Regions from separate parts of the Anaerobacillus sp. MEB173 genome, predicted to be linked through region 4. Evidence: predicted binding sites of a transcription regulator. Region 4 holds the regulator's gene; each other region holds the start of a gene.
The links. The regulator LexA, encoded in region 4, represses DNA repair genes until DNA is damaged. The targets are predictions, from matches to a motif close to CGAACATATGTTCG.

Region 1 (8,201 bases), on a different contig from region 4:
ATAAGGGTCGGGGACGTCTTCCATCTTTGCCTTAGGTAAAAAGTCAAGCAATCTCGCAATTTCACCTGTATTCGTTCTGCCAGCCATTCGATGTAAATGACCAAGATTTTCGGCGTCCATTGCAATGATATAATCATAACTTGTTAAATCATCTTCCACAACTTGACGAGCAACAATCCCTTCATAACTGATGTTGTTCTCGTTTAAAATTGTTCTCGTTCCTTCATGAGGACCTTTACCAACATGCCAATGTCCAGTACCTGCTGAATCAATCTCGATTTGATGATTAAGATTTGCCTCTGATACTTTATGCCGAAACACAGCCTCAGCCATAGGAGACCGGCAAATATTTCCTAAACAAACAAATAATACACGAACCATTATCTCACCATCTCTTCCTCTTTTATTTTCTCTTCCGAACCGTTAAATGAAAACTGAATCTTACTTAAATTCAATTCAAACTCAAACTGCCTCAGAAGTTCTTCCGGGAAAAATGCCTGGTACATTTTAAAAATATCATTTACAGCCTCCAACGGCTCCTGACCTAGATACAAGCGGAGAAAAAAATATCTTTGCAGCAGAAGCTTGTCTTGAAATGGAATGTCAATTTGATCAATCCGTTCCATTAATAATTGGAGAAAATCTTCACTCTTTGTTATGTCTGCTACTATGCTTTCTATTGCTCTATCTATCTTTTCATTTGTTCGCTTTTTTAATTCTTTAATGACAAATTCTCCATGTAACACTTCGCCTAACAGCCCAACATCAACAGGTTTATCATCGCCTAATTCATGAATAAAGCCTAAGTTGTTTGGTGCTGATTGTACTTCTTCAAACAGTAATACTTTATTCTGTTCACCTATTTTTGTTCTAAATGAAGAGATTCGACTCTTTTGGATTTTTCTTGATTTTTGCATGTACATTTCTAACTCTGCTGCTATTGTAGAAGTCACTCCTTCTTTATGCAACAAAAATAAACGGTCAGCACTTTCAATAATATGAAGGTAATCCATTTTTTTAAATAGTGGTAAATCCACTAGTAAAATATCAAAACAATTCTCTAACTTTGCTTGCAGTTCATGATATTGTTCCTCTGATAAATGCTGCAAATCCTTGAAGTAAAACGTATTCATTTCACAAATTTGCTCATTCGTCTTATTTAAAAGTTCTTCGGTTGAAAGGCCTCTCTCTTTTTCCGTCCAATGAAAGACTGCAACTCGAAAACTCGTTTCTTCCTGTAGCCAACCCAGTAATGACTCTACAACTGTAGATAGTCCTACTTTCGTTCGCGGTGATGCAAAAACAGCAGTGTACATGTTCCTTCTCCCCTTTATCTCTATCCATTTAACTTTATTATCGCATAATCTTTTTTAATCTGCGTTACTATTTTTAAGGATAGTTTTTTTCCTAAAAATGAAAAACCCCTTCCAATATTCATATGGAAGGGGCATTTTATTTTACTATTATAATTAATTAGACTTAAAAATGTCTTTATGTTCGCTTTTAATTTTAAGTAAGATTTCATCTACTGACTTACATTGATCACCAACCCGAAAACTAATCACATTTCTAAGGGAACAGCTGCACTCTTCATTTCCGCGTAAAATTTGAATAAATTCCTCTGTACCGCAATGGTTTTCTTCTACGATGTTTCCTTTAAATACAGCATCTGTGTTTTCAAACTTTTCATAAATGACAAAGTAATTATCCTTCGTTTCCCCAGTAAAATATTCTTTGGTTTCAATCAAGCCTTGAACGATCACGTTCTCTTCACTTCCTATCTTTTTTTATGGTTTTCCTTAACCCGTATTAACTATAACATTTTTAGAAAAAAATGTTGTTACCAATTTGTGAAAATTAAATTACAGCTCCGTGAACTCGAATTCACCAAAGAAAGAACCTTGTCAATCGTTGTCGATCCTTATATCAATAACATTTTTTATGTCTAAAATATGGACATGTTCAAAATAATCCTTAATACGAAGCTTCTCATTGACTTGATCAAAATCATGAACTTTTCCGACAAGAACATGATAATTATGATGTTGAAAATACGTAAAATAAAGTGACTGATTTTCAGCCATCGCCTCACAAAGTGTTTCATTCATTTCTGTAAGCTGCTGTTCATCAACAATAGGCTTTGTTTTGTACACTGTTTTTTCCTCTAACGTTTTAAGCATCTCGACATGCTCAGGCAGCATCATCGCCGTCCACTTAATATTCCCCCGATCACGAATCACGTTGAAAACCCCCTTTTTGAATGTAAAATTTAAAATGTAAAATTTAAAATTTTTGAGAGATTTTCATCGAAGCATTCTTTTAAAACATCCCTGAATCATCCCGAACCAATTTTACATTTTAAATTTTTAATTTTACATTTACGCCTTATGCCCTCCTACAAGTCTTCCCCGATGTCTGGCTGTGCCTGCGGTTGTGTAGGAGACGGCTCGCAGTAAGGCGTTGGAGCCGTATTTTTGCCGAATAGCATCCATTACATAGCCAATCTCTCTTTGTTTTGGTTTCCTATGATCAAATAAATTTAGCTGCAGCTGATCATCGTCAACAACATTTGAGAGTGAAATTGAGATTTTCCGCACTGTTCGCTCATCAAAATGCTTTTCAAACAACTGCAAACATGTCTGATAAATCTCCATTGTCATGTTCGTTGGTTCAGCAATTGTCTGAGAGCGGTGAAACCCTCCCCCGCCTTCTTTCTTACTGTAACCAATGCCCAGACTGATTGTTCTGCCTGCTTTGTTGGCTGTTCTCGCTCTTCTTGCTACTTCCTCACACATTTCAAGTATGACATGCTTAATCTCTTTCTTCTTTGTATAATCACGTAATAGCATTTGGCTTTTTCCAAAACTGATTTGTCCTTGCATAATGGGAGCGCCTAAGTCAGATAAATCAACTCCATGTGCATGATAATAGAGCTGGTTACCCATCACGCCGAACTTCTTCTCCAATAAATGGCGTGGATAATTTGCCAGTTGACCAACAGTACGAATCCCAAGACGATGCAAGCGCTCTTCCATTCTCGTACCGATCCCCCACATTTTACTTAATGGTGAAACTGGCCAAAGCTTTGCTTCCACTTGATCATACGTCCACTCAGCAATCCCCTTCTTTTTTGCTTCTAAATCAAGGCATAGTTTCGCCATCAGCATATTAGGTCCTATTCCGATTGCACAGCTTAAACCAAATTCTTTTTGCATCTCTTCTTTTATTTGTTCAGCAAGAGAGAACTTATCTCCCCATAGTCTCGTTGTCCCATCGACCTGCAGAAAACTTTCATCTACACTGTACGTATGAATACATTCCATCGGTACATACCGATGAAACAGCTCCGTAATTGCGATTGATGTTTTTAAATACGTCGACATTTGTGCATTCACGATGTGTATTCGCGGGTCATTAGGAATATCAAAGAGCCTGCTCCCTGTTTTAATACCGAAATCCTGTTTTAATGGAGGAGTTGCCGCTAGTACGACACTTCCCTCCCGTTCTGTATCTCCAACAACTGCAAGATAGGTCGTTAATGGGTCAAGACCAAGTAAAACAGCAGAACAACTTGCATAAAAGCTTTTCATATCTACACAAAAAATCGTTCGTTTTGGAAATGAATCGTAATCGATCCTCATATCCATCGTTCCTTTCACATTTATAAAGAACTTACGTTCGTAGTATATGTCATTATAAAGGAATATATGTTCGATTTCAATTGGAAATTTGTGCAAAAAAATAACGGGAACTGTCTCTTTGTTCTTGAGACATCCCCGTATTTTGGCTCTTAGACAAGATGAAATTGCTTTAAGCCACTTTATTCTTATATAACTCTTTCTTTTTGAATATAATTTTTCAAGTCATTAATTAGTTCATCTTTTCCTTTATCATCTATAAATAGATTTACTCCATAAAAATATTCACCATATCGATCCAGCTTTTGCCAGACAATTTTTCCCCTCACAACAAAACAGGAAAACAAAGTAAACTGAACCTCTAACTCTACCTCATTTTTATGACAAAGTAAGTTTAAATTTGTTGAAATTTTCAACCCACTTGGACTGATATCATGGAGTTTAGCTTTACCTGGATTACTAGCTTTGTCCCCTCCATTTATTTTAATTATCTTAAATTCACACTCTAGCGGCCTGCCAAATTCATATCTAAATGTTTCTGCCCGTTTATACCTCATTTTCCCCTCTCCCGACATTAACCTTTTTCGTAAATATCAGCTGCAGAAAAGCTTAAACAAAAACGTCTGATCCTAATATCTCTGGAATTTGCAAAAGATCAAAAACATCCATCACTTCCTCACTAACTTTAGTTATCGTAACGATTGTTCCCTTTTCTTTTAATGTCTGAACTAAATCTAATAACAATCCCATTCCAGAAGAATCAACAAATGGAACATCTGTAAAGTCTATATTCACTCTTTGGCAGTTATTGAGAGCTGGAATCAATTCATTTTCTACAACTTCTGTACCTTCAATATCCAAATCTCCTGCAAAGATTACTTCAATGGCATTATCCGTTTCTTTGATTGAAAAACTAAACATACAATCACCCCTATTATTCAAAAACAACCGAATCATTTTCATCTAATTTCGCTACAAGATTATACATCGTTTTCTCTAACGTATATTTTATATGACCAAATCTAAGAATTGTACCTTCCATTGCAGTCTTAATCTTAATTTTTTGATCATTTGGGACGGCTACAATCGTTGGCGTGCCACTTTCTGATCCTGTTTCATTAATTTCAGCCCCTAACCGTCCATATACTTCTCCACCCCGAATAATACCATTAACTTTTAACATCCCACCAGCATGAACTTTTGTATTGACACACCCTTGACCTAAAATAAGGATATTTCCGCTACAATAAAGGCTACTATTAGAGGCACTCGGGATCGTTATATAAGAATTAGGTTCAACAGGGGTTTCACTAACCTCATGTAACTCTTTCATTTTTTCCGATAATTGTTTAATTCGTTCAAGTGAAGTGATTTCATTTGTTAATGAGAGAAATAATTGTGATAAGGAGACTGCTACTTCTCTCCAAATATCATCCTCCAAATAGTCTTCTCCTCTTCGTACTACGTCCACGTATTTTTTTGCTAAAGTAGGAAATCCTTTAAATTTTCTTTCTAAAAGAATCCTTATTAACGGTTGTAATCCACCATTTGTAAGATCATTTGGTTTAAAGGCTGGAGATTCCGTAAGTTGATTAATGACCTGAACCATTTTTTCAATGCTTTGATACAAAATCCCAAGGAGATGGCCTAATTCCGTAATAAGCATATTATGTTTTCCTGCTGATAGTTCTCCACCAACAATATTACCATACGTAACAATTGCACCTGAGGCAGTAAGTGTAGCCATATTGACAGTTTTATGAACTGTAATGTCGCCAACGGCCTCTACTATCATTCTGTCCTCAATGTAACCTGTTATCTCGACATCACCTTTAAAATTGATGTTTCCTGATGATATATCGACATTACCATGATGAATTAATTTAGACATGATCGATATTTTTACAAGTTGTCCCCTTTTTTCTATTTTAGGACGACCAGGTTCTGTTGCGACTACTTTGTCATCAATAACCATTACTCCTTTTCCGGCCTGTAAAATAATCGGAAAGGTTTGTTTGGCAGGCAGTGGATCATTCGTTACGGTATAACCTATTTGACCAGGGACAGGAGGGTGGATGATGGCAACTACTTTTCCACGATCGACTGTAGGAATTGTTCTAATTTCTCGAAAGTCGACACTTCCATCCTCTTTTTCTTTGGGACCATTCTGTTCATTAATATCGACTAGTAATTCAATCCAGCCATCTTTTCCAGGTTTCGGTGGCATTCCAGTTGCAATTTCGTACTTCCCTGCTTCTGTTGCTTCTATCGCTTTTATGATTTCAGCTTGATTGAATCCATGTTTAACTCTTAAAGATTCGAGCTTTTGGATAATATTATTATAAGTAAGAGAATTATAAACTTCTTTACTCTCTTCTACTTTGAGTTCAATGTGATGGTCAGGTTCAATATCTGGTATCCAGCGTACTATTTTATATCCAGGTTCTACTTCTAAAAAAACTTTTAATTTGTGTTCATCCATAGAAACCGACCATTTGGTTTCTACTTTCTCTTCATCCACTTTAATTTCATATGAATCGTTTTCCGAAATCAGTATTGTCTTATCTCCAACCAACTCGTTATTCTTAAAAAGTTGGATACCTCTTGAAATAGAAATCATCGGAAAATGATGTGGAGAATTTTTACAACCTATGACTCCGTTTTTCACCCATACTTTTCCTGAAAGTTGCTCTGAATCATTTTCAGTTTCTGATAATGTCTCTTCATTTCCTCGAATGTTATCAACAGTTTTGGAAATGGTTTTATGTTCAACATTTTCATCTGGAAGTTCAGAAATAAGTTGTTCAGCTAAACTAATTACATCAATCGATTGTTTATTATTTTGAGATCTGTCAGAATTCGTTTCTAATCGAGTAAGTTTTACAATAGCTTCTTTTGAACGAATGCCAAAAAACCCTTTCACTTCACTTTGGATAATTTCGATATCCACATCATTTTTTGTTGCGTCCAATAACTCTAATCCTAGCATAATCGCTTCATTTATACTCTTACCTTTAGAAACTATACTTTGCATGACTGTATTCCCCCTTAACTCATTACTGGAGAATTTAAACTCGTTATATCCGCTTTTTGTTGACCTACTTTTAAAAGGACCATTGTGATATCGTCTTTTTGAGGAACACCATCTGTAAATTGATGGATTGAATCCATCACATTCTGTTCAATCTCTCCGACACCTTTTGGTTGGTTATTTACAAGTGTTTCAATAAGACGCTCTATTTTATATTGCTTTCCTTCCTTATTTACAGCCTCAACAATTCCATCTGTATAAAAGAAAACCGTGTCCTGATCCTCTAATTGAATCGATACTTCTTTATATACTTGATTAGGAAGCCCCCCAACCATAATCCCTTTTACTTTTGGTAATTCTTGTACTGATCTATCTTTCCCTTTAATATAAAGCGGAAGATTATGTCCAGCATTTGCGTAAGAAAGAATGCCTGTTTTCGGGTCTAGATCAGCACAAAATAATGTGACAAATGACTTTAATGTCCGTAAATCTTGATATAATGCTTGATTCATAGCCGATAAGGTTTCCCCAGGACTTTGTGTGCTTTCAGCAGCGCTTCGGAAAGCACCTCGGGTTAAAATCATGAGCATTGCTGCAGGGATTCCTTTCCCCATCACATCACCAATAACAATTCGAATACTCCCATTAACTAATGGATAAAAATCATAATAATCGCCGCCGATTAATCGCGCTGGAAGAGAAGATCCAGCAACTTCTCCTCCCTCAAATGTAGGAGTTTTCCCATTCAATAATGAAGATTGGATATTTCTTGCAAGATTAATTTCACGCTGTAACGTTTTATCTAGCATATTTCGTCCATCAACTGTATCATTTTCCACAGAGTAACTAAGACTATCTTTAAACACCATTATATAACCTCCCCTTGAAGTACCTCTAAAATATGGTAAATTCCAATCGTCTCAAAAACTTGGTGAGTCAACTCATTAATCCCTTGGAATTTAAGATGGAAACTTTTTTCTTGAGCCAAATGAATCACATTCATAATTGAGCCTATCCCTGTAGAATCAATAAATTCTAATTCTGAGAAATCAATGATTAATATCTTTACATTTTCATCAAGTTCATCTAAATAAGGATCAATAACATTATTAGTAGAGATATCTAAAATTCCCTTAATTCTTAATATAACTGTTGATTTGGCTACTTCTTTTCCAACCGTTAAATTCATTACAAGCCGTCCTTTCTCTCGCAAAAAATTATTTAGATCATTATTGGTAGAACACTTCTATTGTTCATCTTTTACTTTAAAGAATTTAATTTTATTATTTAATTTTATCGATAATTGGTCCATGCCATCTAATGCTTCATTTAATTCCTGAAGCGTATCATAAAACATAAGTGTTATTTCCGTAACATGGTTCGAATGAACTTTTAGCATTTGTTCAAGTTCAACTATTTTTTCATGTATTTCAGTCAAGGTCTTACTCAATTGAATTGGACTTTCCTCTTCAATCTGATTTATAAATTCTAGCTGTCTATCATTTTTTAGAGTTTGGAATAAATATTGAAGT
Region 2 (8,201 bases), on a different contig from region 4:
GAAAAAGGGGTTTTCAAATCAGTAACACTATAATTTACAATAATTATATTAAAGCAGAAAGGTGCTCAGTTTGAGTACACCTTTCTGTTTTTTTTTGGACCTTTTAAAAAAACTTTTTCCGGTCACGTTCTTCTTTTAATATTTCAACTGCTTCTCTAAAGCGCAGGGAATGGATGATTTCACGCTCACGTAAGAATGCTAAACTATCATTAATATCCGGGTCATCGGACATATCGATGAGCCATTGGTACGTTGCCCGTGCTTTTTCTTCTGCGGCAATATCTTCATACAAATCAGCGATAGGATCTCCTTTTGCTGCAATGTAAGATGCGGTCCACGGAACACCAGCAGCATTATGATAAAATAATGCTTTATCATGGTTCGCATAATGATCACCCAGTCCAGCTGCTTTCATTTGTTCTGGTGTGGCATCCTTTGTCAGCTTATAAACCATTGTTGCTATCATTTCAAGGTGCGCAAATTCCTCTGTTCCGATATCTGTTAATAACCCTACAACCTTATCGGGGATGGAATAACGCTGATTGAGATAACGAAGAGCTGCAGCTAATTCACCATCAGCACCACCATATTGCTCAATTAAATATTTTGCTAATTGCGGGTTACATTGACTTACTTTTACCGGATATTGTAGTTTCTTCTCATAAATCCACATGTTTTCGTTAGATCCCCCTTCGCTTCGCTATATTTGCCATGGCCATGGTGAGTCATTCCAGTTCCACGGACAACCGCTGTAGCTGTTTCCATATTGCTGAAGTGGACCATAAATTGCTTCAACCTGACGTTTAATATATTTTCGTTGCTTGGCGCATGTGTTAAACTGACGGATTGCCTCTACATCATTGGGATGAGTATCTAAGTACAGTGTTAATTCAACAAGAACAAAATCAATTGCTTGAAGCTGTTCCATTAACGGGTAAAACTCAGGTGGCAGCTGTTTATGACTCATTATTTCTCACCCCCAATTGATTGCACGGGCCTTTATATGGGTCGTAAAGAGCAGGCCATAACGTACCGGCATAAAGTGCTTCTCGAGGTGAAAATTGCGGCCAGCCATAGGGTTGATAGCAAATATACAAATGTGGCGGAGTTGAATAACACTTTACTCTCATAGGCGGACAAGGGTCAAATGGACTAATATAAGGGTGCCAGTATTTTATCGGTGTAAACTCCATTTTAATCCTCCTTATGTTTATGATTACATTTAAAAAGACGATCGTCTTCGTAAATGTAAGGACCATTTTTCATAAATTCGTGAAAAAATGACTTCGTAAAGACACAGTTTAATAAGCAAACTGTTTTGTTTTCGCGGAGAGAATAAGCTACAATAAAATTGGTTATATTTTCTATTGATAATGAAGGAGGGAATCCAATGCCTATTGAGAATCCTAGTCGAGAAGAAATTAAAGAAATTTTAAAGAACAGTAAGCGAATTGCTGTTGTTGGCTTATCAAACAACCCAGAGCGAACTTCGTATATGGTATCAAAAGCAATGCAAGATGCGGGTTATGACATCATTCCTGTTAACCCAAGTGTAGATGAAGTATTAGGTGTGAAGTCTGTTGGCTCATTAAAGGAGATTGAGGGACACGTCGATATTGTTAATGTATTTCGTCGCAGCGAATTTTTACCAGAGATCGCGAAGGAAGCAGCTGAAATTAACCCTGACGTCTTCTGGGCACAATTAGGTGTCGCGAATGAAGAAGCCTATGACTACTTAAAAGAAAAAGAAATTACAGTGATCATGGATCGTTGCATTAAAGTCGAACATGCAATGACAAAATAATGGATGAAAGAGCCTCTATTTTTAGATTAGAGGTTCTTTATTTTTTAGTTCAGTTAATGTTTTTTTAAGAAAACGCATATGAGCATACGTTTTTTAGATATGAATTGATGTATGGTATATCCTACTATGAAACGGCTTGCTTATATTCCCTTTTAATTTTTTACAACTAAAAACAGCCGAATAATAGTCCACTTATAAAAAAATTTTCGCTGAAGATTAAAGGGGATTAAGCCGTTGATGTAGAAAAAAGTTTGCGAATGAAGAAATTATCGGTAAAATGAAACATAAGTGACTTTGCTTGTCTTTCATAAAATGGAATACTTTATACCAGTCAGGTTCATTGCCGAAAAATTTTTTGTAACACAACGTAATAGCGATATGCTAAAATAGAAAGCCCTGCAAAGCGTAAATATAAACGACATTACATAGAGCAATTATCGTAATGGAAACGCTCTATTTTTGATATGAAATGGAAAGGAGTTTCCACTTTGGCTACAAAAAAAACAATTGAATATAATGATGATGCGATACAAGTTTTAGAAGGTCTTGAGGCGGTAAGGAAACGTCCAGGGATGTATATAGGAAGTACAGATAGTCGAGGATTGCACCATCTTGTCTATGAAATCGTTGATAATTCAGTCGACGAAGTATTAGCTGGATATGGTGACCATATTAAAGTAATCATACATAAAGATAATAGTATTAGTGTTAGTGATGAAGGGCGCGGGATGCCAACGGGTATGCATAAAATGGGTAAGCCAACTCCCGAAGTTATCCTAACGATTCTCCATGCAGGGGGAAAATTCGGGCAAGGCGGATACGCGACAAGCGGTGGTTTACATGGTGTTGGGGCTTCTGTTGTGAATGCCCTTTCAGAATGGCTTGAAGTAGAAATAAAGCGTGACGGTCATATTTTTAAACAGCGCTTTGAAAATGGAGGGAAACCAGTAACAACACTTGAAAAAGTCGGAACAACAAAGAAAACGGGAACAAAGATTCACTTCAAACCTGATCCGAGCATATTCAGTACCACAACTTACAATTTTGAGACCATAACTGAACGTTTACGTGAAGCAGCCTTTTTACTTAAAGGGTTAAAGATTGAAATTAAAGATGAACGCAAAGGGCATGAGGAAAATCATGAACTTTTTCATTACGAAACCGGGATTGAAGCGTTCGTTGAATATTTGAATGAGGATAAAGAAACATTACATCCAGTTGTATTTTTTCAAGGCGAACAAAATGGAATTTCCGTTGAGTTTTCGTTTCAATTTAATGATGCCTACACGGAGAACGTACTTTCCTTTGTTAATAATGTACGTACGAAAGACGGCGGTACCCATGAGTCAGGTGCGAAAACAGCGCTTACGCGTGTTGTGAATGAATATGCTAGGAAGGTCAATTTATTAAAAGAAAAAGACAAAAACTTAGACGGTTCTGATATTCGTGAAGGCTTTACTGCTGTCATTTCGATTCGTGTACCTGAAGAAAAGCTGCAGTTTGAGGGTCAAACGAAAGGGAAGCTTGGAACACCTGAGGCTCGTTCTGCTGTTGACGCAGTTGTGTCAGAGAAGCTGTCCTTTTTCCTTGAGGAAAACCCGGAAATGAGTAATATGCTCATTAAAAAGTCTATTAAAGCAGCACAAGCAAGGGAGGCAGCCCGTAAAGCCCGGGAAGAAGCGAGAAGCGGCAAGAAAAACAAGCGTAAAGATGCGATGCTTAGCGGTAAACTTACGCCTGCACAATCGAAAAACTCAGAGCGCAACGAATTATATCTTGTTGAGGGTGATTCTGCCGGTGGATCTGCAAAGCAAGGACGTGATCGCAAGTTTCAGGCTGTTCTGCCTCTGCGCGGAAAAGTCATCAACACGGAAAAAGCAAAGCTTGCGGATATTATGAAAAATGAGGAAATTAAAACGATCATCTATGCCATTGGCGGCGATGTCGGTGCTGATTTCAAAGTGGAAGATATCAATTACGATAAGATTATTATTATGACGGATGCTGATACAGATGGCGCTCATATACAAGTATTGTTGCTGACATTCTTCTACCGTTATATGCGTCCGTTAATTGAAGTAGGCAAAGTATATATTGCTCTGCCGCCGCTTTATAAAGTAAGTAAAGGGACCGGTAAGAAAGAAGTGATTGAATACGCCTGGGACGAAGACGGTTTAAAGGACGCGATTAAAAAGGTCGGTAAAGGTTATATTATTCAGCGCTACAAAGGTCTTGGTGAAATGGATGCTACTCAGCTGTGGGAAACAACAATGGACCCTGAAACGAGAACACTTATTCGTGTTAAAATCGATGATGCTGCAAGAGCTGAACGTCGCGTTTCAACACTGATGGGTGATAAAGTAGAGCCGCGTCGGAAATGGATTGAAACAAATGTTGCATTCGGATTAGATGAGGAAACAAATATTTTAGAAAACGAAAATCTTTCAATTGACAGAGGGGGTATGTAATTTTGCTATCAGATGAACGTTATTTAGACCTCCCCCTAGAAGATGTCATTGGGGATCGATTTGGTCGCTATAGTAAATACATTATTCAAGACCGTGCCTTGCCTGATGCAAGAGACGGCTTAAAGCCAGTACAACGCCGTATTTTATATGCGATGTACAAAGATGGGAATACGGCCGATAAGCCGTTCCGTAAATCAGCAAAAACAGTTGGTAATGTCATTGGTAACTATCACCCGCACGGTGACTCCTCGGTGTATGAAGCAATGGTTCGAATGAGTCAGGATTGGAAATTGCGCAATCTACTGATTGAAATGCATGGTAACAATGGTTCAATTGACGGTGATCCACCTGCAGCAATGCGTTATACAGAAGCAAGGTTGTCCGCGATTTCGTCTGAGCTTTTACGTGATATTGAGAAGGAAACCGTCGATTTTATCCCGAACTTTGATGATTCACTCGAAGAGCCGGTTGTCTTACCAGCAATGTATCCAAATTTGCTTGTCAATGGTTCAACTGGGATTTCAGCCGGATATGCAACGGATATTCCACCGCATCATTTAGGTGAAGTTATTGATGGTGTCATCTTGCAAATGGAAAACCCATCTGTTTCATTAGATGAGTTGATGAAAATTGTAAAAGGGCCAGATTTTCCAACTGGAGGAACGATTCAAGGGAAGGATGGCATCCGTAAAGCATACGAAACAGGTAAGGGAAAAGTTGTTGTTCGCGGGAAAACAGAAATTGAAACGGTTAAAGGTGGAAAACAGCAAATTGTCATCACTGAAATTCCTTATGAAATTGTTAAAGCGAACCTCGTAAAGAAAATGGATGAGCTTCGTTTGGATAAAAAAGTTGACGGGATTGCTGAAGTACGTGATGAAACAGACAGAACAGGACTTCGAATTGTCGTTGAATTACGAAAAGATGCCGATGCGAATGGCATTTTAAACTATTTATATAAAAATACAGATTTACAGATTTCATATAACTTTAATATGGTGGCGATCTACAACAAAACACCACAGCTAATGGGCCTAAAAAAGCTGCTGCAAGCATACATTGACCATCAGAAGGACGTTGTAACAAAGCGTTCTAAGTATGAATTGCGCAAAGCTGAGGAGCGTCAGCATGTAGTTGAAGGTCTCATCAAAGCGATTTCAATTCTTGATGAAGTGATCGAAACGATTCGCGCCTCCAAGGATAAGCGTGATGCAAAGGATAACTTAATCGCCCGTTTTGGCTTTACTGAGGCTCAATCAGAAGCGATTGTGACATTACAGCTATATCGCCTTACGAATACCGATGTGACTACACTTGAAAAAGAGGCTGATGAACTCGATAAGAAGATCAAGCAACTTCAAGAAATTTTAGGCAGTGAAAAGAAATTAATTTCTGTTATTAAGAAAGAGCTGCTTAAAAATAAAAAGCAGTTTGTTGATGAGCGTAGAACTGTGATCGAGGATGAGATTGAGGAAATTAAGATCAACTTGGAAGTAATGGTTCCTCAAGAAGACACGGTGGTAACAGTCACGAAGGACGGCTATGTAAAACGGACGAGCCCGCGCTCATATGCCGCCTCAAACGGGGAAAGTCCCGGAATGAAAGAGACGGACAGGCTGCTTGCTCACTTTGACATGAGTACAACCGATACGCTGTTACTGTTTACGAAAAAGGGAAATTACTTGTATATTCCAGTCCATCAGCTTCCGGATATACGCTGGAAGGATAGCGGTCAGCATGTCGCAAATATTGTCACGATGGAACGTGATGATCAAATTATTCAAGCCATTCCAATTCAAGAATTTAATGGCGGTTATTTCCTTCTGTTCATAACGAAAAAAGGAATGATTAAAAAGTCAGAGCTGACGTTATATAAAGCACAACGAACTTCAAGGGCACTAATGGCATTAAAATTAAAAGAAGAGGATGATGAAGTCGTTGATGTCTTTTTAACCGATGGAACAAATGATGTTTTCCTTGTTACTCATTTTGGCTACGGACTCTGGTACAGTGAAGAGGAAGTCAGCATTGTCGGTCAACGTGCTTCAGGTGTAAAAGGGATTAATTTAAAAGAAGATGATTTAGTTGTGAACGGCAAAGTGATTGCGACTGATCAGTATGCTGAATTATTCGTTGTCACACAACGGGGTGCGATGAAGAAGATGAAATTAAGTGAGTTTGAGAAGACGTCACGTGCAAAGCGCGGTCTAATCATGCTCCGGGAATTAAAGCGAAATCCACATCGTATTGTTGCTTTTGAAGTAATAACTGAAGGGGACGAACAAATGTTCATACAAGCTGAAAAAGGTCATATTGAAGTCATAGATTCACAGCAATTAAACCCAACCGACCGATACAGTAATGGTTCATTTGTTCTTGATGAAAATCAAGTCGGACTGGTTGTTGATGTATGGAAAGAAATTGTACCGGAAAAAGAATAGTAAGGTGAAAATAACTATCAAACGGAGCTACCTCTGTTTGATAGTTATTTTTTGTTCGGGGTAATGTTCTGGTGCTTTTCTGCTAAAGCTCAATTCTGTCTCCTTTTTGAATGGAATATTTTGAAATGGTACCAGCCGGTAACTCGATTGCTGCTTTTGCATTTTTTACCGGAAAAATTGCTGTCCATGGTTTTACATGTTCCTTAACAAAAACAATTTCATTATTGGCATTTATAAATACAACATCGATCGAGAAAAACATAAAAAACATATGAATCGAATTACATGGGGAAAGTATTATTCCTTCATTAACAATCGGCTTAAAACGAAACATTAACCCTTTTGTTCTTTGAAAAAATGTATCATAATTTGAAATTGTTATTGGAATATTATGTATTTGATTCCCTGAAATTAATTTCATTTCCTCACGACCTTTTACTCTATCTCATAATTAATAGTAACAAACATTAAAAAAACGTAGATATAACGGACTTATTTTATTAAGATTGAGCGTATTATATGTAAAATAAACGATTTAATATAGGTGTATTTTTTGGTAATAGAGGAATAATGTTGCTATTGTACAATATTAATTCGGGTGATAATATTAGTTCATAAGCAATGACACACTTCGACAACAACAAACAGGAAGCTTGTTGTTGCTTTTTATAAAATTATGATAAGGGCAAACCAAGGGAAATCTTGGGACGCAAAACTAGAGGGGCTTCATCGAAAAGCGATATGCCAGCCAGTTGCCGAAAATAGTGATCACCAGATACTATTCTTCGGGGAGTAGTATTTTTTTATGACAAAAACCAAACATTTTGAAAGGTGGTCACACGCAATGATGAACGCAGTAAAACGATTTGTAAAAGAAGAAGAAGGACAAGGAATGACAGAGTACGGCTTAATTTTAGGAGTAATTGCAGTTGGAGCAATTGCAGCATTCGTTGCCTTTGGAGATGCATTAAAAACTAAGGTTGAAGCGTTAAAAGACTCTATCTTAAATTAATAGATAAATAAAAAATGATAAAGGCAAACCAAGGGAAACCTTGAGACGCAAAACTAGAGGGGCTTCATCAAAAACGATATGCCAGCCAGTTGCCGGAAATAGTGATCACATTGATACTATCTTCGGGGGTAGTATTTTTTTATGACATTATATTAAAATAATTTTATATTCTGAAGGGTGGTCACACGCAATGATGAACGCAGTAAAACGATTTGTAAAAGAAGAAGAAGGACAAGGAATGACAGAGTACGGCTTAATTTTAGGAGTAATTGCAGTTGGAGCAATTGCAGCATTTGTTGCCTTTGGTGATACTTTAAAAACAAAGGTTGAGGCACTTAAAGAGTCTGTTCTGAAATAAGGGTCATTACTTATTACTAAATTCCTAACAACTATTATATGTTAATTCTAAAAATCCTACTTTATCTACAGCAGAAAGTAGGATTTTTTTCGAGGTGATCTTTCATGACAATTGCAAT
Region 3 (8,201 bases), on a different contig from region 4:
CGTAAAGTGTAACCCTGCTGTAGGTGCTGCTGCAGAACCACGGTGTTTTGCAAAAACCGTTTGGTATCTTTCTTGATCTTCAAGTTGTTCATGTATATATGGTGGTAAGGGCATCTCTCCTAATTGATCTAGGATTTCATGAAAAATACCGCTATATTTAAAATGAATAATGCGCCCCCCATGCTCTAATTCTTCAATACATTCCCCTTCTAGAAGTCCATTACCAAAAGATAATACGGTTCCTTTTCTTACACGTTTTGCCGGCTTGACTAATGTTTCCCACTGATCATTTTCCAATTGTTTCAATAATAGAACTTCAATCTTTGCCCCTGTCTCTTTCTTTTCTCCGAACAGTCGTGCAGGCAATACTCGGGTGTCATTTAATACAAGGCAATCTCCCTTATTTAAATAATCAATAATTGCTGTGAAATTCTCGTGAATCACTTTCCCAGTTTGACGATCCAAAACCATAAGTCTCGATGCACTACGGTCCAATAAAGGCGTTTGTGCAATCAAACTCTCTGGCAAGTTAAAATCAAAATCACTTACTCTCATGATGTAGTCACCTTTTTATTCTTAGTTTACTCTTTCTTTTAAAAAACAATCTTATATAGCATACAAAACAGCATACATGAAGACAAGTACATTTTAACGAAATCTGCCAATTAAATAAAAAATTAATGACAGAACAATACTAATGACAATAGAAGTGACAATCGGGAAGTATACCGTCGTGTTTCCTTTTTTAAAAAGTATGTCCCCAGGCAACTTCCCTAAATTGAAATATTTCCCTCCAACTTGCCATAATAAGCCGACGACAATTAATAAGATTCCTATCGCAATGAGAACCTTTGGCATATTGTTCACGACTTCGGCACCTCCAACTGAAAATGTTCATACGCTTTCGGAGTGACAACTCTCCCGCGCGAGGTCCTTTGTAAAAAACCTATTTGTAATAAGTAAGGTTCATACACATCCTCAATTGTGTGGGCTTCTTCACCAATTGTTGCAGCAATTGTTTCTAATCCAACCGGACCTCCTCTAAACCTCTCTATAATTCCTATTAATAATTTATGATCAATATCATCTAATCCTAAACGATCTACCTGTAACTTTTCTAAGGCTACTTCTGTTAATTGCTGTGTAATCTTCCCATTTCCTTCCACTTGGGCAAAATCACGAACCCGACGTAATAAACGATTTGCGATTCGAGGTGTTCCTCTGGATCTTCTTGCAAGTTCATAACTTGCCGATTGTTCTAACTCTACTTGAAAGATTTCAGAAGTCCTCATAATAATCTTGGCCAAATCATCAATTGTATAATATTCTAATCGACTTAAAACTCCAAATCGATCTCTCAACGGTGCAGATAAGAGACCAGCCCTTGTCGTTGCTCCTACTAATGTAAATGGTGGTAAATCCACTCGTACTGAACGGGCAGTCGGCCCCTTTCCTATCACAATATCCAAACAAAAATCTTCCATAGCCGGGTACAATACTTCTTCGACTACCCGATTAAGCCGGTGAATTTCATCTATAAATAGAACATCTCCCGGTTCAAGAGAGGTCAGAATTGCAGCTAAATCTCCCGGACGTTCAATTGCCGGCCCTGATGTTGTACGAATCTGAACATTCATTTCATTGGCAATGATGGTAGATAACGTTGTTTTTCCAAGACCAGGGGGACCGTATAGCAACACATGGTCGAGAGATTCTTCACGCATTTTTGCTGCTTCTATGAATACTTGCAAATTTTGTTTAACTTTTTCTTGCCCAATATATTCACAAAGATACTGTGGTCGTAAACTTCCTTCGACAGAGTCATCATCAAACTGCGATTGGGCAGAAACCATTCGATCATCCATGTTCTCACCTACTTTACGAGAAAATTACCCGTTTAATAACAATTGCAGTGCTTTTTTAATATACTGATCAGTTGATAATCCTTTTTCATCTTCTAGCTTAGGTGTAATTTTCTTGATTTCTTTCTCAACATAGCCAAGAGTCCGCAACGCTTCAATCGCTTCCGATAATGCCTGGTTAGTCTGAGGCTCAGCGACTTCATTATTTTGATTAGCAAATAATCCACTCATTTCGAGTGTCGTTGGCAAAAAGTCAGTTAATTTCCCTTTTAAATCAAGGATAATTTGTCTTGCTGTTTTCTTTCCTACACCAGGAAATTTCACTAAAAATTTCTCATCTTCCTCTTCAATTGCACTTACCACTTGTTCCGGTTGTCCTGATGCAAGGATCGCTAGCGCGCCTTTTGGACCAATCCCTGAAACATTTAATAATTTTTCAAATAAAGCCCGCTCATTTCTAGTTTTAAATCCATATAATCGTTGGATATCTTCCCTAACATAATGATATGTAAATACTTTCATTATCTTGTCCATTTCTCCTTGAAATGCAAAAGGATTCGGACAAAAAACCTGATACCCAATTCCGTTATTTTCCACTACAATTGATTGTGGATCAATATACTCTAATTTTCCAACAATAAACTCAATCACTATTCTCTGCTCCTTATGCGAACACTTATTTCTACCTATTTTATCATAGTCCCCGTTATTTGACACAGTTGAAACAATAGATGTAAAAAAAGAAATGAGCTGCTAAGATTTTTTAGTCAGCTCACTTCTTCATCCATTTATAATTCGTTTACTGCATATTTTTTCATCGTTTGAATAACCTTTTCATAATGGTCTCTTGATAAAACCGGAATGCCTTCCTGCAACTCACTCTGCTGGTGGCTCTTTAATTTTTTTGTATTTATTTGAAAAAATGAATGAATGACCTTTTCTTCATTAGGCTTTCCTTCATAAATTCTTAAAACTCCTTCTGGTGAAATCCCAAAATAACCATTAATTTTTAATAACGGAGAGATATCATCAACTTCCTGTTGGAATATCACTTGAGATTCTGATTGGTCTACTAAATTCCAGTTCTCATAAAATGCCCAAAAATCTTCCATTGACCAAATGACTTCTTCCACAATTTCTTCACTTACTTCACCGTCTAAGTATACCCGTTGCAAAATTACTTCAACAGACTTAGGCCCCATCACTTCAAAAGCATTTTCATTCTTTTCTGTTGGTGGATGATTTTCCTCAGTAATTGCAATAACTTCATTGTTAACTACACTAATAATAAGCAAAAGAAAAATTACAAATAAAATCGTCATTACACTTACGATTCCATAACCAAATCGAATATTCATATAAATCACCACCATTTCTACTCTGCTCTCTGCAATAAAGAAGAGGCATGTATTACATATATTTTACATTATCAGTTTGCCCAAATTCTTAATTATTATCCATTTTTCCTCAGATTTTAGTTTATAAACGATCAAAAAAAAGGAACAGGTAGTCCTGCTCCTTTTTAGATCATACATTATCGAGATCGCTCAAATGGGCGTTGGAACATTCGACCAAGGTCACCAACCATATCACCTAGTGTAGCTCCAACTTCTTCAAAAGCTGTTCCTCCACGTAATCGATCATCGGCTGTACGAATTTGGTTTACTTCATCACGGTCAGTTACGACACGAACTTGCTTGCCATCAGCCATTCCTTGAACTGTTTGACGAATTTTTTGTTCAACATTTTGTGAATTTCTTCCGTCAGTATCGACACCAACTAGAATTGTATCATCATTAACAATAACACGTGCGTCATTAACATTTTCAATGTTGTTAACACGACTTGCGATACGTTGAGCAGTTTGACCATCATAATCTTTATGATAGTTCATTCCACGCTGACCTGTTGTACCTTGTTGTAAGCCAGTTGTACCGCGGTTTCCTAATGCTCTGTTTCCTTGACGTGCTGTTTCATTGCCCTGTGGCCAGTAATTATCCTCATGACGCTGAATTCCTGAACCAGTCATATTTGTACGTGCACCACGAAGAGTCCCTGCATTATCAACCATTCCTGGTCTGTCACCAGTAATACCAGTTCCTCCTCGGTTTGTTCCAAAACCTGTAGCACCACGGTTAGTTCCTAATCCTTGATTACCACGGTTTGTACCAAACCATCCAGTCGTTTCATTACGACCAAACCCATGGTTTGCTCCAAAGTTTGTGTTGCCACGGTTTGTACCAAATCCTGTTGTACCTTGACGTCCGCCGAACATATTTGTATCACCACGACGTTCACCAAATAATCCAGTCCCAGCACCTTGGTTCGTACGACCAGTTACATGAGGACTCTGTACTCCAGGACTTTGTCTTGTTGTTCCATATGGTGCGAATGTTCCTGTTCGATTACCTCTAAAACCGGTCATACCGGTACGGTTACGATCAGTCACATTATTAAAGCCTCTGCCAGGTCGGTCATCACGTGTTACCATATCGGTAATTGGACCCTCACCAGCACGGTTCCACCCAAAATAACCTCTATCTTGCTGTTGTGTAGTTTGCAACCCTACGGTTCCACCATGTCGGTTATTATCTGTACCATATCCTTGCTGACCTGCACCACACCCTACAAGAGTACCCATAATTAATGTTGCCGCCGAAATTGATATAGCAAGCTTCTTCATATTTTGAAAACCCCCTTTCACCAATTATGATGGCAAGAGGACGCCTAAAATACTCTGTTACTTCTAGGAAGTTAACACTAAAATTTAGTTATCTTCCAGTATTACTTCCAACCTAAAAAGAGACGATCCTTGTAAGATCGCCTCTTTTTTTAATTAAGCATTTTCATCCTTATTTTGCTCAATATTAACACTTTCTTGATTACTGCCAGTAACATTTTGTTGTTCTTCATACATCGCTCTAGGCATGAACTGTTGACTATAATGTTGTGGCATTGGCATTCCAGATGGATATCCAGCTGGTGCACCGCCAAACCCTGACATCATTCCTCCTGGCATAGGACCATAATTCATATATGGAGACATTCCTGGCTGTGGTACTCCTGTTTGCGCCATTCCACTTGGAGGCATACCACTGTCGCCCGGATAAGGAAGTTGTGGCACAGCTGGAGTATCCATATCAAAGTCAAAGTCTTCATCTATAAAATCTTGATCATCTAAATCAAGATCATCATCAAGACCAGGGGCCATCATCTGCGGGGGCATTCCTGGCTGTGTTGGTGGCATCATTTGTGATGGATCGGGTCCTTGCATATGTGGTGATCCATACGGCATTCCTGGCCCCATCATTTGTGGCGCTGCTTCATACGGCATCCCTGGTCCCATCATTTGTGGCGCTGCTTCATACGGCATCCCTGGTCCCATCATTTGTGGTGGTGCTCCATACGGCATCATTCCCGGTCCCATCATTTGCGGTGCTGCTCCATACGGCATCATTCCCGGTCCCATCATTTGCGGTGCTGCTCCATACGGCATCATTCCCGGTCCCATCATTTGCGGTGCTGCTCCAGTTCCACAAGGTGTGCATGGCATCATAGTCGGTGCTATTGCTGACGGAGGATAAGCACATCCAGGCATCACTGGTGAAATAGGTACAAGCGGTGGACACGGTGGAAATGGCATCATCTGTGGTTGGACTGATGGCATCATCTGTGGTGATACATGCATAGGTTTTTTCACTTCAACATGCTCCTTTATCGGTTTCGCTACAGGTTTTTCAGGTTTCACCTCTGCAATAGGTGAAACAGGTAATTTTTCTTCCTTTGGCTTTGGCTGTGCTTGTTTATAAATATTAAAATTCATTTCCATTTGTTGTTGTTTTTGCGTAATCGGCATATTAATTTTAGGCTGAACCGGTATTTTTACCTTCGGTGGAGAAGGTGCTTTCATTTTCGGCGGAGGTGGCATCTCGACTTTCGGCTTCTCCTTTACTTTTGGAGCTACGTGCTCAATCGGTTTTTCCTTAACAGGTGGAGCTGGTGCCGGTGAAACTTGCGCCTCTTTTTTTACTGCTTGTTTTTTTACTGGAACACCGCCAGTCGGGACTTTAATTTTCATTCCTGGCATTAGCATATCGGGGTTACTTAACTGACTATTGACGGCTTTTAACTGTTCAAAATCAACCCCATACTTTTTAGATAAGTTCCAAAGCGTTTCCCCTTTTTGGACAATATGGATTTTCACGTCTTTTCTCCCTCCCTAAACAAATTCTTTACATCCTATGCAGTTGTAGGCAAATCGCCACTAATATCCATAAACCTAATATGACTTAAAATAAGAGCCCTCAGCACAAATCTATGCGGAGAAATGGCTGGATATACCACTTTAAAGATGAGAAGAGTTTAGAGTTTAGAGTTTAGAGTTTAGAGTTTTAGAATTAATAATTAATAATTAATAATTAATATGAAAAAGAAACGTTATCAGAATGACAACGTTTCTAATGTTAAATATAAAATTAAATTGTTAGTAATTCAAAGAATTACATGAAATTCTTCATTGGTATTACATTCAACAATTCTAAATTATTAATTATTAATTATTAATTCGCTTTTTACGCTCTTTCAAGCATTCTCTCTAACGCTTTTGTCGCATCAATAGCGATGTCTTGATCAACTGAAATTTGATTTATTGTCTCTCCTTGCTCAATTGTTTCTAAAGCCCAAAGGAGGTGAGGTAAATCAATTCTGTTCATTGTAAGACATGGGCACATATTCGGATTTAATGAAAATACCTCTTTGTCCTTATGCGTATCCGTTAGACGATTAACAAGGTTCATTTCCGTTCCAACTGCCCATTTGCTGCCTGCAGGTGCTTGTTCAATTGTTTTAATAATAAACGAGGTTGAACCTGCTAAGTCCGAAAGCTGAACAACATCAAATGTACATTCTGGGTGAACGATAATATTTACTTCAGGGTCATTCTCACGAAGTTCGTTAATATTTTCAACTGTAAACTTCTCATGAACAGAGCAATGACCTTTCCATAAAATAATCCTTACTTGCTGTAAATCACCATCATATTCGAATTTTTCTTTAATTGGATCCCAAATTGCCATTTGCTCAAGTGGAATCCCTAAATCATAAGCTGTATTCCTGCCTAAATGTTGATCTGGTAAAAATAAAATTCTTTCTTTTTCTGTAAAAGCCCACTTCAGCATTTCTTTTGCATTTGAGGAGGTAACCGTCGCACCGCCATTTCGTCCGCAAAATGCCTTTATTGCAGCTGTGCTGTTCACATACGTAAGTGGTAAAATCGTATCCCCAAATGTCTCTTGCATTACTTTCCAGGCACGATCAGTTTGGTCCATATCTGCCATATCTGCCATCGTACAGCCTGCTCGCATATCAGGCAAAATGACCTTTTGATCTGGACTTGTTAGAATATCAGCTGTCTCTGCCATAAAATGAACGCCGCAAAAGACAATATAGTCTGCCTTTTTATTTTGCGCTGAGAGTTGTGCCAATTTTAATGAGTCACCAGTTGCATCCGCAAATTGAACTACTTCATCCTTTTGGTAATGGTGACATGGCAGATATAGCCGTTCACCAAAGTGTTCCTTAATTTCACGTACACGTTGTTCCATTTCTTCTATAGTCATCTTTTTGTATTTATCAGGTAATGTTGTTGGTGTATTCACGACATCAAGTAAACCCATATTATTTTTTCCCTCCTTGTAAATTAAAGCTAATATCTAAACCTGAAACTGAATGCGTGAGCATACCTAAAGAGATGTAATCTACCCCTGTATCTGAATAGCCAGCAATGTTTGTTAAATCAATCCCACCTGATATTTCTGTCGTTATTGATTTAGGAACGAGCTTTATAAACTCAATGACCTCTTCAGGTGATCGATTATCAAACATAATAATATCCGCCCCAGCTTCTATTGCTTCTATCACTTCATGTCTAGATTCTGTTTCAACTTCAATTTTTACCATATGACCAATTTGACTTCTTACCTTTTGAACAGCCGCCTGAATACTCCCAGCTGATGCAATATGATTATCTTTAATCATGACACCGTCATACAAGCCATTGCGATGATTAAATCCCCCACCACAGCGCACAGCATATTTTTCCAACATTCTTAATCCAGGTGTGGTTTTTCTTGTATCACAAACTCTCGTATGGTCGCTATTTAATGTTACAACTGCCTTACGTGTTAACGTGGCAATCCCACTCATCCGTTGTAACAAATTCAATATCACACGTTCACCACTTAACAATGGAGCTGTAGGCCCTTCCACAGTGGCAATGACTTCTCCTTTTTGAACGCTATCACCATCTTTTACATGGCAATCCACTTTTATTGAGGGATC
Region 4 (8,201 bases):
TCGGTGCACACGTATCTCATGACGGTGCTGATCAATCACAAAAAAGAAATGAAGTCACAGCAAATCGGATGGTTATTTATCATGCAGAATTATCAATAGAGGTAACAAATTATAGTCAAACAGAAGCCTTGATACAACAACAAGTAAATAAACAAGGGGGTTATGTGGTTGAAGCAGTTACCTATGATAATGATGATGATAATCAAAATGGCTATTTAGTTGTCAGAGTTCCACAGGAAAATTTTGACTTATTTCTTAATGACGTTGAAAAATCAAGTGTAAAAGTAAACAATCGTCATATCCGTGGCTCTGATGTTACGGAAGAGTTTGTAGATTTAGAATCTCGGTTAAAATCAAAACGAAGTGTCGAAGAAAGATTGCTTACTTTTATGGAAACAGCCTCAAATACAGAGGACCTTCTTGCAATCTCTAGAGACTTAGCAATAGTTCAAGAAGAAATCGAACAAATTACTGGCAGAATGAATTATTTGCAAAACCAAGTTGACTTAGCAACAATCACGATTTACCTTTCTGAAAGTAAGATGAAGATTGCCCCAATACAAGACCAAGAAACATTATATACGTGGTTGAAAGCGAAAAGCTTGTTCGTGGAGACGATCAATAAAATAATTGGTTTATTATCTACTCTCACTGTTGTGGTTATAGGACTTTCACCGGTTATTGTCCCTATTGCTGTGATAATCTTACTTATTATATATAGAAGAAAAAGTAAAATAGGCAAGAAGGAAAATCTATAATGTTATTGTTATGTCGTTGAATCTTCAACGTTGTATCGGTAAAATGAAGTATAACTGTAAAAATTTACTTTTAGAAAGTAGTGAGAAGGTCATTGAGTAAAAATATTCGAGAGAATGAAGAGCGTGTCTTGTTAGTTGGCTGTCACTTATATGAAGATGATGATGAACGGTTTACTTATTCGATGGAAGAATTAGACTCGTTAACGAAAACAGCTCAAGGAAAAGTAGTTATGACAGTAACACAAAAACGAAAAAAATATGATCCGGCAACGTATATTGGGAAAGGAAAAGTAGAGGAAATTGCAACATTGGAAAAAGAACTAGAGGTCGATGTTATAATTTTTAACGATGAATTAACCTCAAGTCAAGTACGTAATCTCTCCCGTTATTTTGAAGCAAAAGTAATTGATCGAACACAATTAATTTTAGATATTTTCTCAAGCAGAGCTCAATCGAAAGAAGGTAAACTTCAAGTAGAGTGGGCTCAGTTAAGTTATTTACTTCCACGGTTAACAGGTCAAGGATTGGCGTTGTCCAGGTTAGGTGGCGGGATCGGGACAAGAGGTCCTGGTGAAACACAACTCGAGACAGATCGTCGACATATCCGAAAAAGAATGGATGAAATCAAAGAGCAGTTGCAAACCATTGTTAATCATCGAGAACGTTACCGGAAACGAAGAAAGGAAAATCGTACACTTCAAATTGCGCTTGTTGGCTATACAAACGCAGGAAAATCTACGTTATTAAACAGGTTAACAGAAGCTGATACTTTTGAAGAGGATTTGCTTTTCGCAACTTTAGATCCAACAACGAGAAAATTAAAATTACCGAGTGGCCTGACTGTCTTATTAACAGATACAGTTGGATTTATTCAAGATTTACCTACCACATTAATTGCAGCGTTTCGCTCGACATTAGAGGAGGTAAAAGAGGCTGATCTCATCTTACATGTCGTTGATGGATCACATGAAGGGTACTATGGACATGAGCAAACAGTAACTTCATTATTGAAAGAGTTAGATGTAGCACAGATTCCACTATTAACTGTTTATAACAAACGAGATCAAATGACACCGGATTTTGTACCAACTGAAGGAACAAATTCAATTGTTATTTCCGCATTTAATAATGATGATTTACGAAAGCTTTGTAAGACAATTGAAAGTCTGCTCATTAATCAAATGGATTTTTATCATGTGTATATACAAAGTGAAGATGGAAAGTTCATTTCCCAATGTCAGTCACAAACAATTATTACTGAACGTAAATGGAATAATGATAAAGAAGTATATGAATACAAAGGATATGTACATCCTTCGCTTGCTATTGCAGGAAAGCTATTGGAAAATAGAAAGTAATTGTGAAGATGTAAGGATAGAAAAGGTGAAGAAGAATGTATGAGCATTTTACAAATGGTAGAGTAGTAAAACCGATTGTTATAGAAATAGAGAAACAAATTAAAGATGTCCATAAGAAAATTGATGAAATTGTTGAGATCAATCAACTTCGAGTTTTACAAACGTTTCGAGAATATCAAATTTCAGAATTTCATTTCACACCATCAACAGGCTATGGTTATGATGACATTGGTCGTGATACGCTTGAAAAGGTATATGCGAAGGTATTTGGCGCTGAAGCCGGATTAGTTCGTCCGCAAATCATTTCAGGTACCCATGCGATAGCCGTTGCTTTGTTTGGAATTTTACGTCCGAACGATGAATTAATTTATATAACCGGAAAGCCCTATGATACGTTAGAGGAAATCGTTGGAATTCGTGGTTCTGGACATGGCTCCTTAAAAGAGTACCAAATCGGATATCATTCAATCCCGCTTACAGACAAAGGGCAAGTTGATTTTGAGTGCGTCGCAAAAGCAATTGGCCCGCAAACAAAAATGATTGGAATTCAACGTTCAAAAGGCTATGATAATCGTCCTTCATTTACAATAGAACAAATTAAAGAAATGATTCGTTTTGTAAAAGAAGTGAAAGAAGATATTATCGTTTTTGTTGATAACTGTTATGGTGAATTTGTAGAGACTATGGAGCCTTGCCACGTTGGAGCTGATATTATGGCAGGTTCTCTAATCAAAAACCCGGGTGGCGGAATTGTCAAAACTGGGGGTTACTTAGTTGGGAAGAAAGAACTTATCGAATTAGCATCATTTCGTTTAGCTGCACCTGGGATCGGCAGTGAAGGTGGAGCATCTCTTTATAGTTTATTAGAAATGTATCAGGGGTTCTTCCTCGCACCCCATATTGTTGGGCAAGCGTTAAAGGGAGCAGTATTTACAGCTGCATTCCTTGACAGACTTGGCCTCAATACAAACCCAGCTTGGGATAGTGTGCGAACTGATTTAATTCAGTCTGTTCAATTTGATGAACCAAAAAGTATGATTGCATTTTGCCAAGCAGTTCAATCGGCATCCCCAATTAATGCTCATGTAACTCCTTATCCAAGTTATATGCCGGGATACGAAGATGATGTGATTATGGCAGCAGGAACGTTTATTCAAGGTGCAAGTATAGAATTTACTGCAGACGGTCCATTAAGACCGCCGTATGTCGCGTATGTCCAAGGTGGGCTTACATATTCCCATGTAAAAATTGGAATAATAACTGCGGTAGATACACTAATGAAAAATGAAATGATTAAACTGTAAATAATTTTTGGGGAGGGAAAGTAATAGTGTGTTACTTCCTCTTTCTTTTTTCAGTTCATTCTAACCTTCCATAAAACGAGCCAAAAATCAACATCAAACTTTAACTGAGCCTTTTTATAAAAAAAATGTATGTCAGATTATCTCACATTCGTTTGACACTATAACTAACATCATGTATTCTAGTAGTAATTAATCAAATATTCTTAATGATTGATAGTGTTTAAGGAGGATTGTTATGGGGGATACAATTCGTCGTAACATGCCGCTTTTTCCGATTGGAATTGTCAAAAAATTAACGGAATTATCAGCTAGACAAATTCGTTACTATGAAGAACATGAACTCATTCATCCAGCTCGGACAAGTGGAAATCAAAGGTTATTTTCTTTTAATGATGTAGATCGTTTATTAGAAATAAAATCATTAATTGAACAGGGAGTTTATGTATCTGGAATTAAACAAGTCTTTATGTTGAAAGAGCAAGCAATTGAGGCTGAACTGATAAAGACTCAGGAACAAAAATCAGAACAAAAGAATTTAACAAACCGTGAATTTAGGAAGCACTTGAAAAAAGAATTGATGATGGCCGGCAGACATGGGAAAGCTTCGCTCATTCAAGGAGAACTTTCACGATTTTTCCACTAAAATCAATTATTTTTTCAATCAATATATTTTTCTAGGAGGAATTCGATTATGGCTTCAAAATACACCAAAGAAGATATCTTACGCATGGCAGAAGAGGAAAATGTACGATTTATTCGCTTACAGTTTACTGACTTATTAGGAATTATTAAAAACGTAGAGATTCCGGTTAGTCAGCTAACTAAAGCTTTAAATAATTTGATGATGTTTGATGGATCTTCAATAGAAGGTTTTGTTCGTATTGAAGAATCTGATATGTACTTATACCCAGATTTAGATACATGGGTAATCTTCCCTTGGTCTCCGGAAAAAGGGAAAGTGGCGCGTTTAATTTGCGACGTTTATAATGCAGACCAAACACCATTTGAAGGAGATCCACGTGGAATCTTAAAACGTGTACTTAAGGAAGCAGAAGAATTAGGTTTTACAAGTTTTAATATTGGTCCTGAACCAGAATTTTTCTTATTTAAGAATGATGAAAATGGAGAGCCAACTCTTGAGTTAAATGATAAAGGCGGCTACTTTGATTTAGCACCAACTGACTTAGGTGAAAACTGCCGTCGTGATATTGTTCTTGAGCTTGAAGATATGGGCTTTGAAATGGAAGCATCGCACCATGAGGTTGCACCAGGGCAACATGAAATTGATTTTAAATATGCAGATGCAATTCGCAGCTGTGATGATATTCAAACATTTAAATTAGTGGTAAAAACAATTGCTCGTAAGCATGGTCTTCACGCTACCTTTATGCCAAAACCTTTATTTGGTGTGAATGGTTCAGGAATGCACGCGAACATGTCATTATTTAAAGGTAACGAAAATGTCTTTTATGATCCAAGCACTGAAACAGGTTTAAGTGAAACTGCTATGCATTTCCTTGCGGGTATTTTAAAACACGCAGAAGCATTTACAGCGATCACAAACCCAACAGTCAATTCATACAAGCGTTTAGTTCCAGGTTATGAAGCGCCATGTTATGTTGCATGGTCTATGAAGAACCGTAGTCCATTAATTCGTATACCGTCTTCACGTGGATTAAGTACACGTGTTGAAGTTCGAAGCCCAGATCCAGCAGCAAACCCTTATTTAGCAATGGCGGTAATGCTTGCGGCTGGTTTAGATGGAATTAAGAATAAATTAACTCCTCCAGCTCCGACTGATCGTAATATTTATGTAATGAGTAAAGAAGAGCGTGAAAAAGAAGGTATCGCTGACTTACCAGCAACATTAAAAGAAGCTCTTGATAACTTAGTAAAAGACGAAGTGATCATTAACGCACTAGGTGAACATGCAGTAGAGCACTTTGTTGAAGCAAAAGAAATTGAATGGGATATGTTCCGCACACAAGTTCACCCTTGGGAGCGCGAGCAATACTTATCGACTTATTAAAATACTAAAAACCCTCAACAAATGTTGAGGGTTTCTTTGCATCGAAATTGTGTTATTCAATATCAATGGTCTGACGTCGAGGTCTTCTTTTAGGGATGTTGATCGTTAAAAGCCCGTCTTCCATTGAAGCTTTAGCAGCTCTTGTAATTAGATTAGGTGGTAAGTAGACCATTCGTTCCGTATTCCTTGATGATCTGTTTTTTTGAAAAGTATTGGTTTTATTATTCTTATCATTCAGTTCTTTACTATGTTTTATGGATAGTTTTAAATAACTATCAATGAATTCTATTTTTATTTCGTTGCGATTATATCCCGGTAATTCTGCTTCTACAACGATTTCAGATTCCATGTCATAAACGTAGACAGGAATTGAGTGCCATGTTAATCCCTGTTGGAAAAAAGAATCAATAGATTGCATCACATCTTGTACCTGATTCTGACTAAAAAATGAATCAATTGCATCCATAAGCCCTTTCATAGGTTTAGGAAGTGGACGATCCTCTTTTTTTGACATACTCATTCCACCTTCTGAAATGTTCTTTCTGTAATGTATGAAAAAGTAAGGAATGTGAGTGGGCATTTTATTACAAAATAGAAAAACACTAGATTTTCGAAATCTAGTGTTTTTCTTAACATTAATGAATTGTTCTAAAAACGCCAATGACCTTACCTAAAATTGTACAATTACTTAAAATGATAGGTTCCAATGTTGAGTTTTCGGGTTGTAACCGGATGTAGTCTTTTTCTTTAAAGAAACGTTTAACAGTTGCTTCGTGTTCCTCGGTCATAGCTACAACAATATCACCATTATTAGCTGTTTGCTGCTGTCTCACGATTACCATATCTTTATCGTAGATTCCAGCTTCAATCATACTGTCTCCATCGATAACAAGGATAAAGACCTTGTCATCAGAAACGAGTCGTTCTGGTAATGGTAAGTATTCTTCTACATTTTCAATAGCAGTAATTGGTTCTCCGGCAGTAACTTTCCCAACAACAGGAACGTAAACAGTTATACTCTCAGAAACTTGTTTAGAAGATTCATCTGATATATCTAATATTTCAATTGCTCGAGGTTTTGTTGGATCACGGCGAATTAATCCTTTTTTCTCTAGTCTAGAAAGGTGACCGTGTACAGTGGAGCTTGAGGCTAAACCTACTGCTTCCCCAATTTCTCTCACAGAAGGTGGGTACCCTTTTCTCTTTACTTCGGCTTTAATAAAATCTAAAATATCTTGTTGTCTTTTTGATAGTTGTGCCATGTTTGTTGCACCCCACTTTATCAATTATTCTTAAAAATAGTATACCATGCAAAATAACATTGAGCAAACATAAGTTCTAACACTTGACGGGAACAAAAGTTCCTCTTATAATTAATATACGAACAAACATTCCTAAGAGGTGATACCATTGAATAATAGAATATCTACTAATTTACAAGATTTATCGTATATCGTAATTTTTATCGTCATTATTATCATGATGATGACATCCATTGTCGTTTCAGCTAATTCATATAATAGCCTGCCTACACAAGAAGTCATTGTGAAGGAAGGTGATACATTGTGGTCTATTGGAGAAATGTATGATACGGGATTAACATTTTCTGAGTTGATCAGGTGGGTAGAAAAGGTAAATAAAATTGACCGAGATAAACTATATCCTGGTCAAACGCTAATGATCCCAGTAGCAAGTAAGGAGTAAACAATTAATGAACGCAATTATCTATTGTCGAGTAAGCACAGAGAAAGAAACGCAGACAACGTCTTTAGAAAGACAAAAAGAAGAACTGATAAAATTAGCACACCAACATGATTTGACAGTAATAAAAGTAATTGAAGAAAGAGAAAGCGGCTATGAAATTGATCGGGAAGGTATTTTAGAAGTGCTTCTAGATTTAAAGGAGAAGAAAGCACAAGCTTTATTAATACAAGACGATACACGACTTGGAAGAGGGAACACCAAAATAGCAGTCCTTCACCAAATTCATAAATATGGAGCGAACGTATATACTGTTAATGATCACGGTACATTACAGCTTTCTGATACAGATTCGATGGTGTTAGAAATTGTAAGTATTGTAGAAGAGTATCAAAGAAAAATTCACAACATGAAAATAAAACGAGGAATGAGAGCAGCAGTAAAAAAAGGGTATAACCCATTAGAAAATTTAAAAAATAATGATCAAGGCGGGCGCGACCGAAAAAAGGTTCCTACCTCTGAAATTATTCGCCTGCGTGAAATGAAACTTACATTCCATGAGATCGCGGCAACATTAAGAGGGTTTGGCTACGATGTTTCAAAAGCAACTGTTCATCGTCGTTATACTGAATACATTGAAAATCTTGAAGAAAATTGATAGTGTATAGTTGATTAATTTTGTTATATTGGAGGAAACTTAATGCTGTCAAAAGAAAAAATATCGAGAATAAATGAGCTCGCTAACAAAGCAAAAACAGAGCGCTTAACAAAAGAAGAGGAAGCGGAGCAAAAGCAATTACGAACAGAATATATTTCTAAATTCAGATCTTCGATGACAAACCAACTTCACTCGATTAAAGTAGTCGATGAAAAAGGAACGGATGTCACACCTAAGAAATTAAAAGAGAGTAAGAAACGTCGAAAATTAAATTAAATTTATTCTTATCAATAATTGACAAAACAAGAAAAATTTTAACTACATTGCTTGTTAAAAACAAAAAGAAAGTATATGATGAAAAGCGTGAATGAAACTCATGTGTGGACAGAAAGG

Region 1: a site for LexA is predicted at 3,701-3,714, ahead of ACJ2A9_RS11605 (Y-family DNA polymerase). Genes of this name have one in related genera too.
Region 2: a site for LexA is predicted at 2,149-2,162, ahead of parE (DNA topoisomerase IV subunit B). Genes of this name have one in related genera too.
Region 3: a site for LexA is predicted at 2,532-2,545, ahead of ruvA (Holliday junction branch migration protein RuvA). Genes of this name have one in related genera too.

Annotation. Positions count from the first base shown of each region.
Region 1 is NZ_JBJMAU010000004.1:338,762-346,962, forward strand. It holds gene ACJ2A9_RS11585 (low molecular weight protein-tyrosine-phosphatase) at 1-381, opposite strand, end outside; gene ACJ2A9_RS11590 (hypothetical protein) at 381-1,316, opposite strand; gene ACJ2A9_RS11595 (hypothetical protein) at 1,470-1,763, opposite strand; gene ACJ2A9_RS11600 (YolD-like family protein) at 1,905-2,240, opposite strand; gene ACJ2A9_RS11605 (Y-family DNA polymerase) at 2,379-3,641, opposite strand; gene ACJ2A9_RS11610 (PilZ domain-containing protein) at 3,827-4,195, opposite strand; gene ACJ2A9_RS11615 (STAS domain-containing protein) at 4,248-4,559, opposite strand; gene ACJ2A9_RS11620 (flagellar assembly protein A) at 4,573-6,672, opposite strand; gene ACJ2A9_RS11625 (PP2C family protein-serine/threonine phosphatase) at 6,687-7,478, opposite strand; gene ACJ2A9_RS11630 (STAS domain-containing protein) at 7,538-7,858, opposite strand; gene ACJ2A9_RS11635 (HAMP domain-containing protein) at 7,916-8,201, opposite strand, start outside.
Region 2 is NZ_JBJMAU010000001.1:302,749-310,949, reverse strand. It holds gene nfsA (oxygen-insensitive NADPH nitroreductase) at 1-25, shown strand, start outside; gene ACJ2A9_RS01535 (manganese catalase family protein) at 104-673, opposite strand; gene ACJ2A9_RS01530 (spore coat protein CotJB) at 701-967, opposite strand; gene ACJ2A9_RS01525 (spore coat associated protein CotJA) at 957-1,193, opposite strand; gene ACJ2A9_RS01520 (CoA-binding protein) at 1,391-1,804, shown strand; gene parE (DNA topoisomerase IV subunit B) at 2,293-4,272, shown strand; gene parC (DNA topoisomerase IV subunit A) at 4,275-6,713, shown strand; gene ACJ2A9_RS01505 (DUF192 domain-containing protein) at 6,796-7,134, opposite strand; cyclic di-GMP riboswitch class I at 7,388-7,473, shown strand; gene ACJ2A9_RS01500 (Flp family type IVb pilin) at 7,558-7,725, shown strand; cyclic di-GMP riboswitch class I at 7,738-7,822, shown strand; gene ACJ2A9_RS01495 (Flp family type IVb pilin) at 7,916-8,083, shown strand; gene ACJ2A9_RS01490 (A24 family peptidase) at 8,188-8,201, shown strand, end outside.
Region 3 is NZ_JBJMAU010000002.1:420,498-428,698, forward strand. It holds gene queA (tRNA preQ1(34) S-adenosylmethionine ribosyltransferase-isomerase QueA) at 1-555, opposite strand, end outside; gene ACJ2A9_RS06660 (DUF2905 domain-containing protein) at 649-858, opposite strand; gene ruvB (Holliday junction branch migration DNA helicase RuvB) at 864-1,865, opposite strand; gene ruvA (Holliday junction branch migration protein RuvA) at 1,890-2,513, opposite strand; gene ACJ2A9_RS06675 (BofC C-terminal domain-containing protein) at 2,651-3,220, opposite strand; gene ACJ2A9_RS06680 (YhcN/YlaJ family sporulation lipoprotein) at 3,397-4,545, opposite strand; gene safA (SafA/ExsA family spore coat assembly protein) at 4,699-6,066, opposite strand; gene nadA (quinolinate synthase NadA) at 6,434-7,537, opposite strand; gene nadC (carboxylating nicotinate-nucleotide diphosphorylase) at 7,539-8,201, opposite strand, start outside.
Region 4 is NZ_JBJMAU010000003.1:38,725-46,925, reverse strand. It holds gene ACJ2A9_RS07910 (DUF4349 domain-containing protein) at 1-758, shown strand, start outside; gene hflX (GTPase HflX) at 851-2,116, shown strand; gene ACJ2A9_RS07900 (methionine gamma-lyase family protein) at 2,152-3,420, shown strand; gene ACJ2A9_RS07895 (MerR family transcriptional regulator) at 3,656-4,063, shown strand; gene glnA (type I glutamate--ammonia ligase) at 4,112-5,449, shown strand; gene ACJ2A9_RS07885 (Hsp20/alpha crystallin family protein) at 5,502-5,963, opposite strand; gene lexA (transcriptional repressor LexA) at 6,085-6,711, opposite strand; gene yneA (cell division suppressor protein YneA) at 6,860-7,153, shown strand; gene ACJ2A9_RS07870 (YneB family resolvase-like protein) at 7,161-7,808, shown strand; gene ACJ2A9_RS07865 (DUF896 domain-containing protein) at 7,851-8,084, shown strand.